Regions from separate parts of the Streptococcus sp. Marseille-Q6504 genome, predicted to be linked through region 2. Evidence: predicted binding sites of a transcription regulator. Region 2 holds the regulator's gene; each other region holds the start of a gene.
The links. Region 2 encodes NrdR, which represses ribonucleotide reductase genes. Its sites were predicted from a motif close to ACACNATATATNGTGT; they were not measured.
Positions count from the first base shown of each region.

Region 1: a site for NrdR is predicted at 2,552-2,567, ahead of nrdD (anaerobic ribonucleoside-triphosphate reductase). Genes of this name have one in related genera too.
Region 3: a site for NrdR is predicted at 2,601-2,616, ahead of nrdH (glutaredoxin-like protein NrdH). Genes of this name have one in related genera too.

Region 1 covers NZ_CBCOON010000007.1:46,951-51,536, forward strand. The annotation lists gene ACWPUA_RS06945 (GNAT family N-acetyltransferase) at 1-89, opposite strand, end outside; gene ACWPUA_RS06950 (hypothetical protein) at 128-268, opposite strand; gene nrdD (anaerobic ribonucleoside-triphosphate reductase) at 280-2,487, opposite strand; gene ACWPUA_RS06960 (damage-inducible protein CinA) at 2,613-4,166, opposite strand; gene ACWPUA_RS06965 (hypothetical protein) at 4,211-4,345, opposite strand; gene mnmG (tRNA uridine-5-carboxymethylaminomethyl(34) synthesis enzyme MnmG) at 4,433-4,586, opposite strand, start outside.
Region 2 covers NZ_CBCOON010000008.1:10,224-14,809, forward strand. The annotation lists gene ACWPUA_RS07460 (hypothetical protein) at 51-782, opposite strand; gene ACWPUA_RS07465 (ABC transporter ATP-binding protein) at 798-1,493, opposite strand; gene ACWPUA_RS07470 (GntR family transcriptional regulator) at 1,497-1,862, opposite strand; gene nrdR (transcriptional regulator NrdR) at 2,003-2,476, shown strand; gene ACWPUA_RS07480 (replication initiation and membrane attachment family protein) at 2,477-3,646, shown strand; gene dnaI (primosomal protein DnaI) at 3,647-4,543, shown strand; gene ACWPUA_RS07490 (NADPH-dependent oxidoreductase) at 4,540-4,586, shown strand, end outside.
Region 3 covers NZ_CBCOON010000004.1:19,598-24,183, forward strand. The annotation lists gene nrdE (class 1b ribonucleoside-diphosphate reductase subunit alpha) at 40-2,199, opposite strand; gene nrdH (glutaredoxin-like protein NrdH) at 2,269-2,487, opposite strand; gene ACWPUA_RS05200 (phosphocarrier protein HPr) at 2,848-3,111, shown strand; gene ptsP (phosphoenolpyruvate--protein phosphotransferase) at 3,116-4,586, shown strand, end outside.

The DNA of each region.
Region 1 (4,586 bases), on a different contig from region 2:
CCATCGTGGGCTGATTGGCTCTTTTCAAACTCTGCCATCATCTCTAAAACTGTTTCTTTATCTGCCAATCTTGGTCTGCGTAATTCCATATTCTCCTCCCCGCTATAAGAAAAGCGAGAGGTAACTCTCACTTTTTCTTATTTTTGTTTAAAAACTGTTCTCTAAGGCTAGCCACTCGGTCTTTTTTGCTACTTCCACCCTTTGAATGTTTTTCGTGGAACCGTTGAACCAAGGCTTTGCCTTTATCATCTAATTGATATTTTCCCATGCTATTTCTTTCTAATTTCTTACTTCATGTCCTGCCGTTTTAATAGTAGAACCGTTCATATGTTTGACACGCGCAGCAATTTCCTTGTGGCGTCCATTAACCATCGGACGTGCTTGTGGATTCCCAAGATAACCACAAGTTCGTTTAACTACGTCTACTGTTTTAGGATCATTATTTCCACAGTTAGGACAAGCAAATCCTCTCTCTGTCGGTTCAAAATCTCCTTCAAAATCACACTTGTAGCAACGGTCAATCGGAGTATTGGTTCCGAGATAACCTACGCGGTCATAAGCATAATCCCAAACAGCTTCCAAAGCCTTTGGATTTTGTTGGAGAACTGGGTACTCGCAGTAGTGGATAAAGCCACCAGATGCACCCGCTTCTGGGTAGACTTTCTCAAAGTCCAATTTTTCAAAAGGTGTTGGATTTTTGCGGACATCATAATGGAAGGAATTTGTGTAGTATTCTTTATCAGTAATGTCTGGAATAGAGCCGAATTTCTCCGTATCCAAGCGACAGAAACGGTCTGTCAAACTTTCAGACGGCGTTGAATAGATAGAGAAATGGTAACCATATTGGTCAGACCATTCTTCTACTCGACGTTTCATATCGCGAATAATATCAAGGGTGAACTCTTTGGCTTCTGGATTATTTTCCCAATGATTACCAAAGAAGACTGTCGCTACCTCGTACAAGCCAATATAGCCCAGAGAAATAGTTGCACGACGATTCTTAAAGAGTTGATCAACACTTTCTTCTTTTCCAAGACGACGTCCGAAGGCTCCATATTGATAAAGAATTGGAGCATTAGCTGGAGTGGCTTCCTTGGTTCTTTCCACACGGTAAACCAAGGCATCTTCCGCGATGTTCATGCGCTCGTTGAAGATTTCCCAGAACTTGTTCATGTCTCCTTCAGACTCAAGAGCGATACGAGGAAGATTGACTGTCACGACCCCTAGGTTCATACGGCCCGAATTGACTTCTACTCCATTTTCATCCTTCCATCCTTGAAGGAATGAACGGCATCCCATCGGAACTTTGAAAGAGCCAGTCAACTCGACAATCTTATCGTAAGACAAGACATCCGGGTACATGCGCTTAGTTGCACACTCAAGAGCCAACTGCTTGATGTCGTAGTTAGGTGAACCTTCCTCCAAGTTAAGTCCTCTTTTAAGAGTAAAGATGAGTTTAGGGAAGATGGCTGTACGGTGTTCTGAACCAAGCCCCTTGATACGAATGTTCAGGATTGCCTTTTGAATTTCACGTTCAAAACGACTGGTTCCTAAACCGAAACCAAGAGAGGTAAATGGCGTTTGCCCATTTGATGTAAAGAGGGTATTAATCTCGTACTCTAGAGATTGCATGGCATCGTAGATGTCTTTTTGGGTTTTCTTCCAGGCATATTCTTGGCGCTTGTCAGGCAGAACCCATTCCTCCGCATCCTTGAGGTGCTTTTGGTAATTTTTCTCTGCATAAGGAGCTAATACTTCATCGATACGGTCTGCTGAACAGCCTCCATACTGACTTGATGCAACGTTGGCGATGATTTGTGAAATCTGTGCTGTCGCAGTTTGGATAGACTTGGGACTCTCTACCTCAGCATTTCCAATCTTAAAACCATTTTCCAGCATGCCCTTGAAATCAATCAAACAGCAGTTGGTCATAGGGGTATAGGGACTGTAGTCCAAATCATGATAGTGGATATCCCCTTTTTGATGGGCATTAGCCACATGTTTAGGAAGCATTTGAAGTCCGATGGATTTCCCAACAATCCCTGCCGTCAAATCACGCTGGGTATTAAAAACATCACTATCCTTATTGGCATTCTCATTGACAACCGCCTGATCTTTATTGAGAAGTTTATGAATACTAAAGTTGATGTCTGTCGCTTTTGAGCGCTCAAAATCCCTTTGAGTCCGATAGGTGATATATTCCTCGGCCAAGGCGTATTCTTTAGCTTCCAACAATTCGTGCTCTACGATATTTTGGATTTCATAGATTTTTACACCTTGTGGGAAACGGCTATGAATTTCTTCAACGATACGTTCAACTAGGGTACTAAGTCGCTTTTCGACTAAAGGGGTTACATCCATAACTTTTTCAGCAGCCTTATGAAGCGCTTTGTCAATCTTGTCTACATCAAAAATTACACGTCTGCCGTCACGTTTTTCGACGAATAAAGTCGGATCAGGGACAGCCTTCTCTTCCAATACAATCATATCCAAACCCTTTTCTTAAATATAATATTGATTCTAAAAAGTATTATATCACTAAAAAAATAAAAATCAATATCTTGTGTTAAAAAATAAAATTTTTTTAAAATTACACAAGATATTGATAGTTTTTATTTTAATTTATAGATTTTAAAATCTTTGAATTCACTTTGAACCGCTTGATAATTTTCAGCTAAAAGCTGCTCAACTTCTGTCCATAGACTTGTTTTTGTATTCACTACAATCATCTTTGGTTGATTATCTCTCAGATCATTAACAAGTTTGGTACGATTTTCACCAAGTCCTGTATGCAACCTAGGCGATAGCAACTGACTCGCAGCTAAACGTTCACTAGCCTTATAACTACTTGTCAGATTGTCCCAAACATAGATACGATCTGTAGCTTGCGTTTCCCCTTTGACCTTAGTTTCGATGGCTGTACGTTCTTGATATAGTTCTGCATGAAGTAAATATCGTGATACTACAGGTGCTAAGAATAGGTAAGCAAGAGCTAAAATTGGTAGATAGGCATTTCCTTTTACAAAAGCTCCCCATACCGAAGTTTCTTCTCTAGATCGTCTACGGCGATTCGCTCCTTCTGGCTTCTCTGTAGGAATTCGTGTCAGCAAAAGAAGCGATAAGAAAGGAAGGAACTCAATCATACGACTACCATGGATAAGATCTGTAGAAAAAATCTCTAAAATTAATACCAAAATGACAGCTATTGAAGCAGAGATTGATAAGACTGACTGTTTCAATGGTTTAGATTGGAAGAGACCTGTAAATGCTAGCGTCAATGCTCCAAGAGCAATTGCTAACAATCCATAAAAGAGGATATTGTCGAGTAATCCCGAGTTAGACGTAAAGTTTAAACTATCTAATGGATAAAGGATTTGACTAATGGCATTTCCGAAACTGCCTTTATAAGCTGTGTAGTATCCAATTGGATAAAAGAAGATTGAAAAACCAAGGCCCGCTGCAAAAAATTGATAGAGACCATGATTCAACTTATTGCGACCGACATTAAAAGCTGTTAGAGCAAAAAACAAAACAAATCCATACAAAGCTGTGACCAAGGGTGCAAAGAAAAATGCTAGGGCCAAGCTAGCTCCAATCCGGATAAATCCTTTGTCATGGCTTGGTTCTGCCAAATAAGCTGTTACTAAACTTAAGGCATAGAACAAGAATGGGAGAGCTAGAATAGTTGCATATCCCCCACCAAAACTAAGAGCACTAGCCAGGACATAAAAGACCGTTAACACTTGTTGCGATTGCTTGTTTTGTTCCGTCAGATTGTAAGCTGAACGGAAAAGAAAGAATCCCGTACCTACTAAAGCCAACCAATTAAAGACGGCAAATAAAATACTGCCCTTGGTTAAATACTGTAAAAAGTAATAGAGGAGACCACTAGTTCCAAAATAATCTGTGTAGACATCTCCGCTCTGATGCATAGCCCATCCAATATAAAAATCCTGAGACTGCTCCGGACTTATTAACCCTAAGAAGAAGGGTAAAATTACGGACACAAGGACCACTAGAGTACTCAAAAAGAGGATATTCAAAAATGGTAAGCGGGCAGGCTGACGAGTTTCAACCTCGAGTTGCTCCTCATTTTCTACTGGAGCATCCTGACTTCCCATCCAAGTTGGAGTTGGTTCGTCTTCTAATCTGCCATATACGTTCATTCGCTCTCTCCTATATTTTAATTTGTTCTAGTATATCAAAAAGTCTAGTTCTTGTCAGCCTTTGGTGGACGTTCGCTCAACTTTTCAGACAAGGTAACAAAGCGTTCAATCTCATAAAAACGATGATATGAAACTCTTTTATAGCGGTCTAAAAAATTTTTTTCTTCTACTGTCAGCATAGTCATTTCTCCTTTTCTCTTAATTCGAAAAATGAAGAAAAAACTAAAAAAAGCTGAATTTTCATTAGAGAATTCAGCTTTTTATTTTTAGTCAGCTTTCTTTTCTAAATTTTTTGAAATGCTCCGATTTTTACCTTCCAGATACACCATAAGAATGGAGATATCTGCTGGGTTAACACCAGAGATACGGCTGGCTTGGCCGATGGTTTCGGGATTGATGAGTTTGAACTTCTGGCGAGCT
Region 2 (4,586 bases):
TTTAACAATAAAAATCCCCTAGCAAAACTTTATCTGCTAGGGGTTATTGATTATTGAAGGTTGACTTTATTCTTCAAGATGTAGTAGGTACCGATATAGTAGACAACAATCAAAATGATATCTTTAACGATTTCATAAGTGAGCAAAGAGGTGTAATTTACACTAATATTTAAGAAAAGATCGCTAAATCCAATGAGAGTTTGAATGACAATATAGGCTACAACAGCTAGAGCTGTACGGTATTCATCAAATAGTTGACCGATAGAAATAGACAAGTAGATACAAAGGATGCTGGCAAGGGTATTTAAGATATAGGTTGTCAGGGTTAACCATAAATTGCCTAGATAGTAGTCGAAAACATCTTTGAATAAGGACGATATGAAAACATCTGGGCTAATCATGGCAATGATGATGTAAAGACTCAAAAGAAAGACCACTGTACTTGTCAAAGACCAGACAAAGGCTCCAAGGATTTTAGCAGAGAGAATCTGGTGTTCAGATACTGGAAGGGTGAGAGTCAGATAGCCACGACGGTCGTAAACGCTCCCCTTAAATCGTTGAATGATCAAAATTAAGGTTGAAATACTCAGAGTAATAACGAGGCCCCCAAAAACCAGAGCTAGAAAGAATAACATGACAACACCCTTGTCTTGGTAATAGGTGTTTGATAAGGCACTACCATGAATTCCTATGATGACAGATAGGGATAGTACAGCTGCATAGAGGGCAAAAAACCATTTGTTGACATTTTTAAATTCATAACGAACTAAATTCCAAAACATAAGAATCTCCTTTACCTAAGCTTTGAATTCGTGACGGAAGAGCTGGTCGATAGACTCTCCTGATTCGTAGCGAATATCATCCACATTTCCTTGACGGACGATTTTTCCATCCTTGAGGAAAATAATCTCATCCAAAATTGGCTCGATGTCTGAAATCAAGTGAGTTGAAATCAAGACAGTCGAAGTTGGAGAGTAGCTGTTGATGATGGTGTTCAAGATATAGTCACGAGCTGCAGGGTCGACTCCTCCGATGGGCTCGTCAAGAACATATAAGCGAGCATCACGACTCATGACAAGAATCAATTGGACCTTTTCTTTGTTCCCTTTTGAGAGTTTTTTAAGGCGACTGTTTTCGTCGATACCCAGATCACGAAGTAAGTGTTGAGCGCGATCAAGATTGAAATCCTTGTAGAAGGTTTTGAAGAAGGTAAGAGCTTCTTTGACTTTCATTTGCTCGTTAAGGTAGGTCGTGTCAGGTAGATAAGACACAATGGCTTTTGTTTCGGGACTAGGCTCTGTATTGTTGATAAGAATACGTCCTTCATCAGGTTGGAGCAAGCCATTAATCAACTTAATCAAGGTTGTCTTTCCAGAACCATTTGGGCCAAGGAGACCAACAATCTTACCAGCTGGGATTTCAAAGGAAACATTTTTTAGGGCAGGATTTGGTCCATAGGATTTTGAAACATTTTCAAATTCTAATAAGGTCATAGTCTAAACTCCTTCAATATAATCTCTCAAAACAGTAGGTAGTTCTTCTTTTTCATAGCCAAATTCTACCATGGCTGTGACAAACTGTTGCAGTTGTTCTTCGGATAGTTGTTTGCGGGATTGGAAGATCAAGTCCAAGTCCTCTGTGACAAAGCGGCCAGCAGTCCGCTTGCTGTATACAAAGCCTTCTCTTTCCAGGTCTGATAGGGCGCGTTGGATGGTGTTTGGATTGACACCAGCTTCACTTGCCAATTCTCTAACAGTTGGTAGTTGTTGACTAGGCTCAAGTTTGTGGGAAATAATTTGCAGTTTGATTTTATCCATAATCTGCAAATAAATGGGTTTGTTGTTATCAAATGTCCAGGACATCACGGTCTCCTTTCTATTTTTCTCTTGTGTTAATTAAATAGTACAACTAAACAAAAAACTTGTCAAGCCAAAAGGAGAATTATTTTGGGAATTGCTCAAAAAATGGTATAATGAAAAGAAAACGACAAGGAGGGGAAGGCATGCGTTGTCCAAAATGTGGCGCTACAAAATCAAGTGTTATCGATAGCCGTCAGGCTGAAGAAGGAAATACGATTAGAAGAAGACGTGAGTGTGAAGAATGCCAGCATCGTTTTACGACCTATGAACGTGTAGAAGAAAGAACGCTGGTTGTGGTCAAAAAAGATGGTACACGGGAGCAGTTCTCAAGGGATAAAATCTTTAACGGGATTATTCGTTCGGCTCAAAAACGTCCGGTGTCTAGTGATGAGATTGGCATGGTGGTCAATCGTATCGAACAAAAACTCCTCAGTCGCAATGATAATGAAATTCAAAGTGAAGATATTGGTTCTCTTGTCATGGAAGAATTGGCTGAACTGGATGAAATCACTTACGTTCGTTTCGCCAGCGTCTATCGTAGCTTTAAAGATGTGAGTGAGCTCGAAAATCTTCTCAAACAAATTACGCAATCTTCAAAGAAGAAAAAGGAAAAATAAATGAAGCCTAATGATCGTTTTTCTTTTCTAAAGAATAATCGGGTGTCGCAAGATCCCACAACTTTGGTGCAGTGCTACCTCCCGATTATCGGTCAGGATGCGCTGAGTCTTTACCTTTATACCTTAGCTTTTTGGGATGGTGGACAAAAAGAACACCTGTTTGCAGCTATCCTCAATCATCTCAATTTTGGAATGGACAGGCTGTTAAAGGCTTTTAAAATCTTATCAGCCTTCAATTTAGTTACCCTCTATCAAAAGGGTGACTGCTATGAACTTGCTATTCATCCAACGCTTTCTAGCTCAGATTTCTTGCGTCATACGGTTTATCGTACCTTATTGGAGAAAAAAATCGGTGAGCCAGCAGTTTCTGATTTACGCCAAGAGCAGGCAGGCGGAGAGCCTTTGACTGTTTCTTTGAGTCAAGCCTTTCCAGAGATAGAAGAATTGGCTAGTCATGACGAGATGTCAGTAAAAGCTGATTTTAAAAATGATTTTGATTTGGAGCATTTTCGTCAGCTCATGGCGAGAGATAATCTCCGTTTCCAAGATGAACAGTCAGATGTTTTAGAGTTATTTAAAATTGCTGATGAGAAAAAATGGACCTGGTTTGAAACCTATCAATTGGCTAAGGTGACAGCAGTTTCACAAGTTATTTCTGTCAAGCGTATGCGTGAAAAATTAGCACAAGAGTCTGTTGCATCGGACTTTAGTCCCCAAGAAGCGACCATTATCCGAGAAGCTAAAAGTAAAACGGCCCTGCAATTTTTAGCGGGTATCAAACAAACCCGAAATGCTGGAATTATCCAAGCCGAACGCGATTTGCTAAAACAGATGGCGGATTTGGGACTGCTTGATGAAGTCATCAATGTCGTTATACTCTTGACCTTCAATAAGGTTGATTCGGCCAATCTCAATGAAAAATATGCCATGAAAGTGGCTAATGATTACTCTTATAACAAGATTCGTTCTGCTGAAGAAGCTGTGCTTCGAATCAGAGAGAAGAATCAAAAGGGGCAAGAACAAAAATCAGCGAAGCCAAGCCAAGCCAAAAGCAATGTCCCAAAATGGAGTAATCCAGAATATAAAAATGAAACCAGCAAAGAAACTCGCTTGGAGTTAGAACGTAAGAAAAAAGAAATGTTAGACCGATTAGGAAAAGGAGGAGACTAGATGGAAAGTGTAGGAGATGTGCTTAAAGATCATCCCAGCCGTTTTCAATACCAGGACCTGGTCCAGCAGATTGTAAAAGATCCGGATGTTGCGGCTTTTATCCAGAAGGAATCTCTCAGTCAAGAGGAATTGAATCGTAGTATCTCTAAGTTTAACCAATACATCACCGAGCGAGATAAGTTCCTTCGTGGAGATACCGACTATATCGCGCGTGGCTATAAGCCAATTCTAGTTATGAATCATGGTTACGCAGATGTATCCTATGAGGAAACTCCGGAACTGATTGCGGCTGAGAAAGAAGCAGCTATCAAGAACCGTCTCAAACTGATTAATCTTCCAGCCAGTCTTAAAAAAGCTAGTTTGGCTCAAGTTGATTTGGATGATTTGGGACGTTTGCCAGTTTTTGAAAAGCTCTTTACCTTTGTTGAGCAATATCCAGAAGTCCGTAAAGGTCTCTATCTCTATGGAGACTTTGGAGTTGGAAAGAGCTTTATGGTGGCTGCCCTAGCCCATGATTTGTCAGAAAAACGTGGGGTTTCATCAACTCTTCTTCACTATCCTAGCTTTGTCATTGATGTCAAAAATGCTATCGGTGATGGGAATGTTAAGAATTTGGTGGATGAAATCAAGCAAGCTGAAGTCTTGATTTTGGATGATATTGGTGCAGAGCAATCAACGCCTTGGGTTCGTGATGAAGTCTTGCAAGTCATTCTTCAATATCGTATGCAGGAAGATTTGCCAACCTTCTTTACCTCAAATTTCAATTTTGAAGATTTGGAAAAACATTTTGCTAAAGGCAAGAACGGAAACGATGAAACATGGGAAGCTAGACGCGTTATGGAGCGTATCCGTTATTTAGCAGAAGAAACACGACTAGAAGGAGAGAATCGCCGATGAGTGAAACAATCACCTTAATGAAATCTCATACCTCGGTTCGCAG
Region 3 (4,586 bases), on a different contig from region 2:
ATGTTACCTTATCTTTGTAAACAAGATTTTAGTGAGATTTTAAATCACACAGCTTTCACATTGGTTAGCACCAACTTCACCGCCGTCATCTGTGTAGGTACGAACGTAGTAGATAGACTTAATGCCCTTGTTAAAGGCGTAGTTACGAAGGATAGATAGGTCACGTGTTGTTTGTTTGTTCTCTTTCTTCCATTCGTAAAGACCTGTTGGGATATCACTACGCATGAAGAGAGTGAGTGAAAGCCCTTGGTCTACGTGCTCAGTTGCAGCAGCATAGACATCGATAACTCTACGCATATCCATGTCATAGGCAGAAGTGTAGTAAGGAATAGTTTCAGTTGATAATCCTGCAGCAGGATAGTAAATCTTACCAATTTTCTTCTCTTGACGTTCTTCAATACGTTGAGTGATTGGGTGGATAGAAGCAGACACGTCATTGATGTAGCTGATAGAACCATTCGGCGCAACAGCAAGACGGTTTTGGTGGTAAAGTCCATCTGCTTTAACTTTATCACGAAGTTCAGCCCAATCAGCTGCAGACGGGATAAAGATTCCTTCAAAGAGTTCTTTAACACGATCAGATTTTGGAACAAATTGACCAGACGTATACTTATCGAAATAAGTACCATTTGCATAGTCTGATTTCTCAAAGTTGTGGAAGGTAATGCCACGTTCACGCGCAATATTGTTTGATTCTACCAAAGTCCAGTAATTCAAAAGCATAAAGTAGATGCTTGTAAATTCAACAGACTCAGGAGATCCATATTCGATTAATTGCTGAGCAAGATAGCTGTGAAGCCCCATGGCACCAAGTCCAAATGTATGAGCTTGGCTATTTCCGTGGTCGATAGTTGGAACAGCAACGATGTGAGAGCTATCTGTTACAAAGGTCAAAGCGCGAACCATTGCACGAATAGAACGTCCAAAGTCAGGTGATGTCATCATATTTACAACGTTTGTTGAACCAAGGTTACATGAAACGTCAGTACCCATTTGAAGGAATTCTTGCGCATCGTTGATAAGACTTGGTTCTTGAACTTGAAGAATTTCTGAACACAAGTTACTCATGATAATCTTACCATCGACAGGATTTGCACGGTTAGCAGTATCGATATTGACTACATAAGGATAGCCAGATTCTTGTTGCAATTTAGAAATTTCTGTTTCCAAATCACGGGCCTTAATTTTTGTCTTACGGATGTTTGGATTTGCTACCAACTCATCGTATTTTTCTGTGATATCGATATAGTTGAAAGGTACGCCATACTCTTTTTCTACAGAGTATGGGCTGAAAAGGTACATTTCCTCATTCTTACGTGCTAATTCGTAGAATTTATCTGGTACCACAACACCAAGTGAAAGAGTCTTGACACGAACTTTTTCATCAGCATTTTCTTTCTTAGTAGAAAGGAAAGCAATAATGTCTGGGTGGAAGACGTTAAGGTAAACAACCCCAGCCCCTTGACGTTGACCCAGTTGGTTAGAGTAAGAGAAGCTGTCTTCGAAAAGCTTCATAACTGGTACGACACCAGAAGCAGCACCTTCATACCCTTTGATAGGTGCTCCAGCTTCACGAAGGTTGCTGAGGGAAATTCCGACACCACCACCGATACGTGAAAGTTGAAGAGCTGAGTTGATAGAACGTCCAATAGAGTTCATATCATCAGTTACCTGAATCAAGAAACAGGATACCAATTCACCACGACGTGCACGGCCCGCATTCAAGAAAGAAGGTGTAGCAGGCTGGTAACGCTGGTGGATGATTTCATTGGCAATATCAATTGCGATAGCTTCGTCACCATCAGCAAAGTAAAGAGCGTTAAAGAAGACACGGTCTTCCATGCTCTCAAGATAGTACTCTCCGTCATTAGTTTTCAAGGCATATTGATTGTAAAACTTGTATGCTGCCATGAAAGACTTGAATTGGAAGTTTTGATCCTTAATAAATTGGTAAAGCTCTTCTAAGAATTCTGGACGATATTTCTTGATAAACGCTGTTTCGATATAGTCTTGTTTAATAAGGTAATCGATTTTATCAGTGATAGAATCAAAAACCATAGAATTTGGCACAACATTTTCTTTAAAGAAAGCGTCCAAGGCTTCTTTATCTTTGTGGAGCATGATTTGTCCATTAACAGGACGGTTGATTTCATTATTTAGACGGAAGTAAGTTACGTCCTCAAGTTGTTTTAATCCCATAAAATTTCCTTTAATTCATTACAAAAGAAAGGCTTCTAAGATTGACATAGAAGCTTTTAATCCTGATACTTAAGCAAGTTCTTTAAGTTTTGCTGGTTGGAAACCAGAGAAAACTTCAGTTGGTGTTTGAATGATAGGAGCAGCATTGAAGCCTAGCTCTTTAACTTGTTCAATAAATTCAGGTTGTTCATCAAGATTGATTTCGCGATATGCGATTTTGTTACTATCTAAGAATCGTTTGGTCATTTTACATTGAACACAATTGTTTTTAGAATAAACGGTTACCATTCTGTAACTCCTCTTTCAAAATTTAATTACTTCTTAAGTATATCAGAAAAAAAATCTTTGTCAACGAAGAAGAACTAAATATTGTAGATTTTTTTTAGATGAGAGTTATCTGAACACAATATATAGTGATTGCAAAAAATAAAACCCATAAATAACAGCGTTTTCTAAATGTTAAAATTATAAAAAACTACATGATGTATTTTGATACATAAAATAGAAGATTTTCAGCAAGTTATCTGAAAGGAAAAAGAAGAAATCCCATAAAATACTTGAAAAAAATCCTAGAAGGTGATATAATACCAAATTGTAAGGGTTATCAGATATAACTCAAAAAGAAAACATTTAAAGGAGAGTCAAATTATGGCTTCTAAAGATTTCCACGTAGTGGCAGAAACAGGTATTCACGCACGTCCAGCAACATTGTTGGTACAAACTGCTAGCAAATTTGCTTCAGATATTACTCTTGAGTACAAAGGTAAATCAGTTAACCTTAAATCTATCATGGGTGTTATGAGCCTTGGTGTTGGTCAAGGTGCTGACGTTACAATCACTGCTGAAGGTGCAGACGCTGATGACGCTATCGCTGCTATCTCAGAAACAATGGAAAAAGAAGGATTGGCATAAGGATATGACAGAAATGCTTAAAGGAATCGCAGCATCTGATGGTGTTGCAGTTGCTAAAGCATATCTACTCGTTCAACCGGATTTATCATTCGAGACTATTACAGTCGAAGATACAAATGCAGAAGAGGCTCGTTTGGATGTTGCTCTTGAAGCTTCTCAAAACGAGCTTTCTCTTATCCGCGAGAAGGCTGTAGGTACGCTTGGTGAAGAAGCGGCGCAAGTATTTGACGCTCATTTGATGGTTCTTGCTGACCCTGAATTGATCGGTCAGATTAAAGAAACAATTCGTGCTAAGAAAGTAAATGCAGAAGCAGGTCTGAAAGAAGTTACAGACATGTTTATCACAATCTTTGAAGGCATGGAAGACAACCCATACATGCAGGAACGTGCAGCGGATATTCGCGACGTTACCAAACGTGTTTTGGCAAATCTTCTTGGCAAGAAACTGCCAAACCCAGCTTCAATCAATGAAGAAGTGATTGTGATTGCACATGACTTGACTCCGTCTGATACTGCTCAATTGGACAAAAACTTTGTAAAAGCTTTTGTAACAAACATTGGTGGACGTACAAGTCACTCAGCTATCATGGCTCGTACACTTGAAATTGCAGCTGTCTTGGGTACAAACAATATCACTGAACTTGTAAAAGATGGTGACATTTTGGCTGTTTCAGGTATTTCAGGTGAAGTGGTTATCAACCCAACTGAAGAACAAATTGCAGAATTCAAAGCAGCTGGTGAAGCTTACGCTAAACAAAAAGCTGAATGGGCTCTTTTGAAAGATGCTAAAACTGTTACTGCAGATGGTAAACACTTTGAGTTGGCAGCAAATATCGGTACACCTAAAGACGTTGAAGGTGTGAACGAAAATGGTGCTGAAGCTGTTGGTCTCTACCGTACAGAATTCTTGTACATGGATTCTCAAGACTTCCCAACTGAAGACGACCAATACGAAGCATACAAAGCAGTTCTTGAAGGTATGAACGGTAAACCTGTTGTTGTTCGTACAATGGATATCGGTGGGGATAAAGAACTTCCTTACTTCGATCTTCCTAAAGAAATGAACCCATTCTTGGGCTACCGTGCTTTACGTATCTCAATCTCTGAAACTGGTAACCAAATGTTCCGTACACAATTGCGTGCTTTGCTTCGTGCATCTGTTCACGGCAAATTACGTATCATGTTCCCAATGGTTGCTTTGTTGAAAGAGTTCCGTACTGCTAAAGCTATTCTTGAAGAAGAAAAAGCAAAATTGGTTGCTGAAGGTGTTTCTGTTGCGAATGATATCCAAGTTGGTATCATGATTGAAATTCCTGCTGCAGCTATGCTTGCTGACCAATTTGCTAAAGAAGTTGATTTCTTCTCAATCGGTACAAACGACTTGATCCAATACACAATGGCTGCTGACCGTATGAACGAACAAGTTTCATACCTTTACCAACCATATAACCCATCGATCCTTCGTTTGATTAACA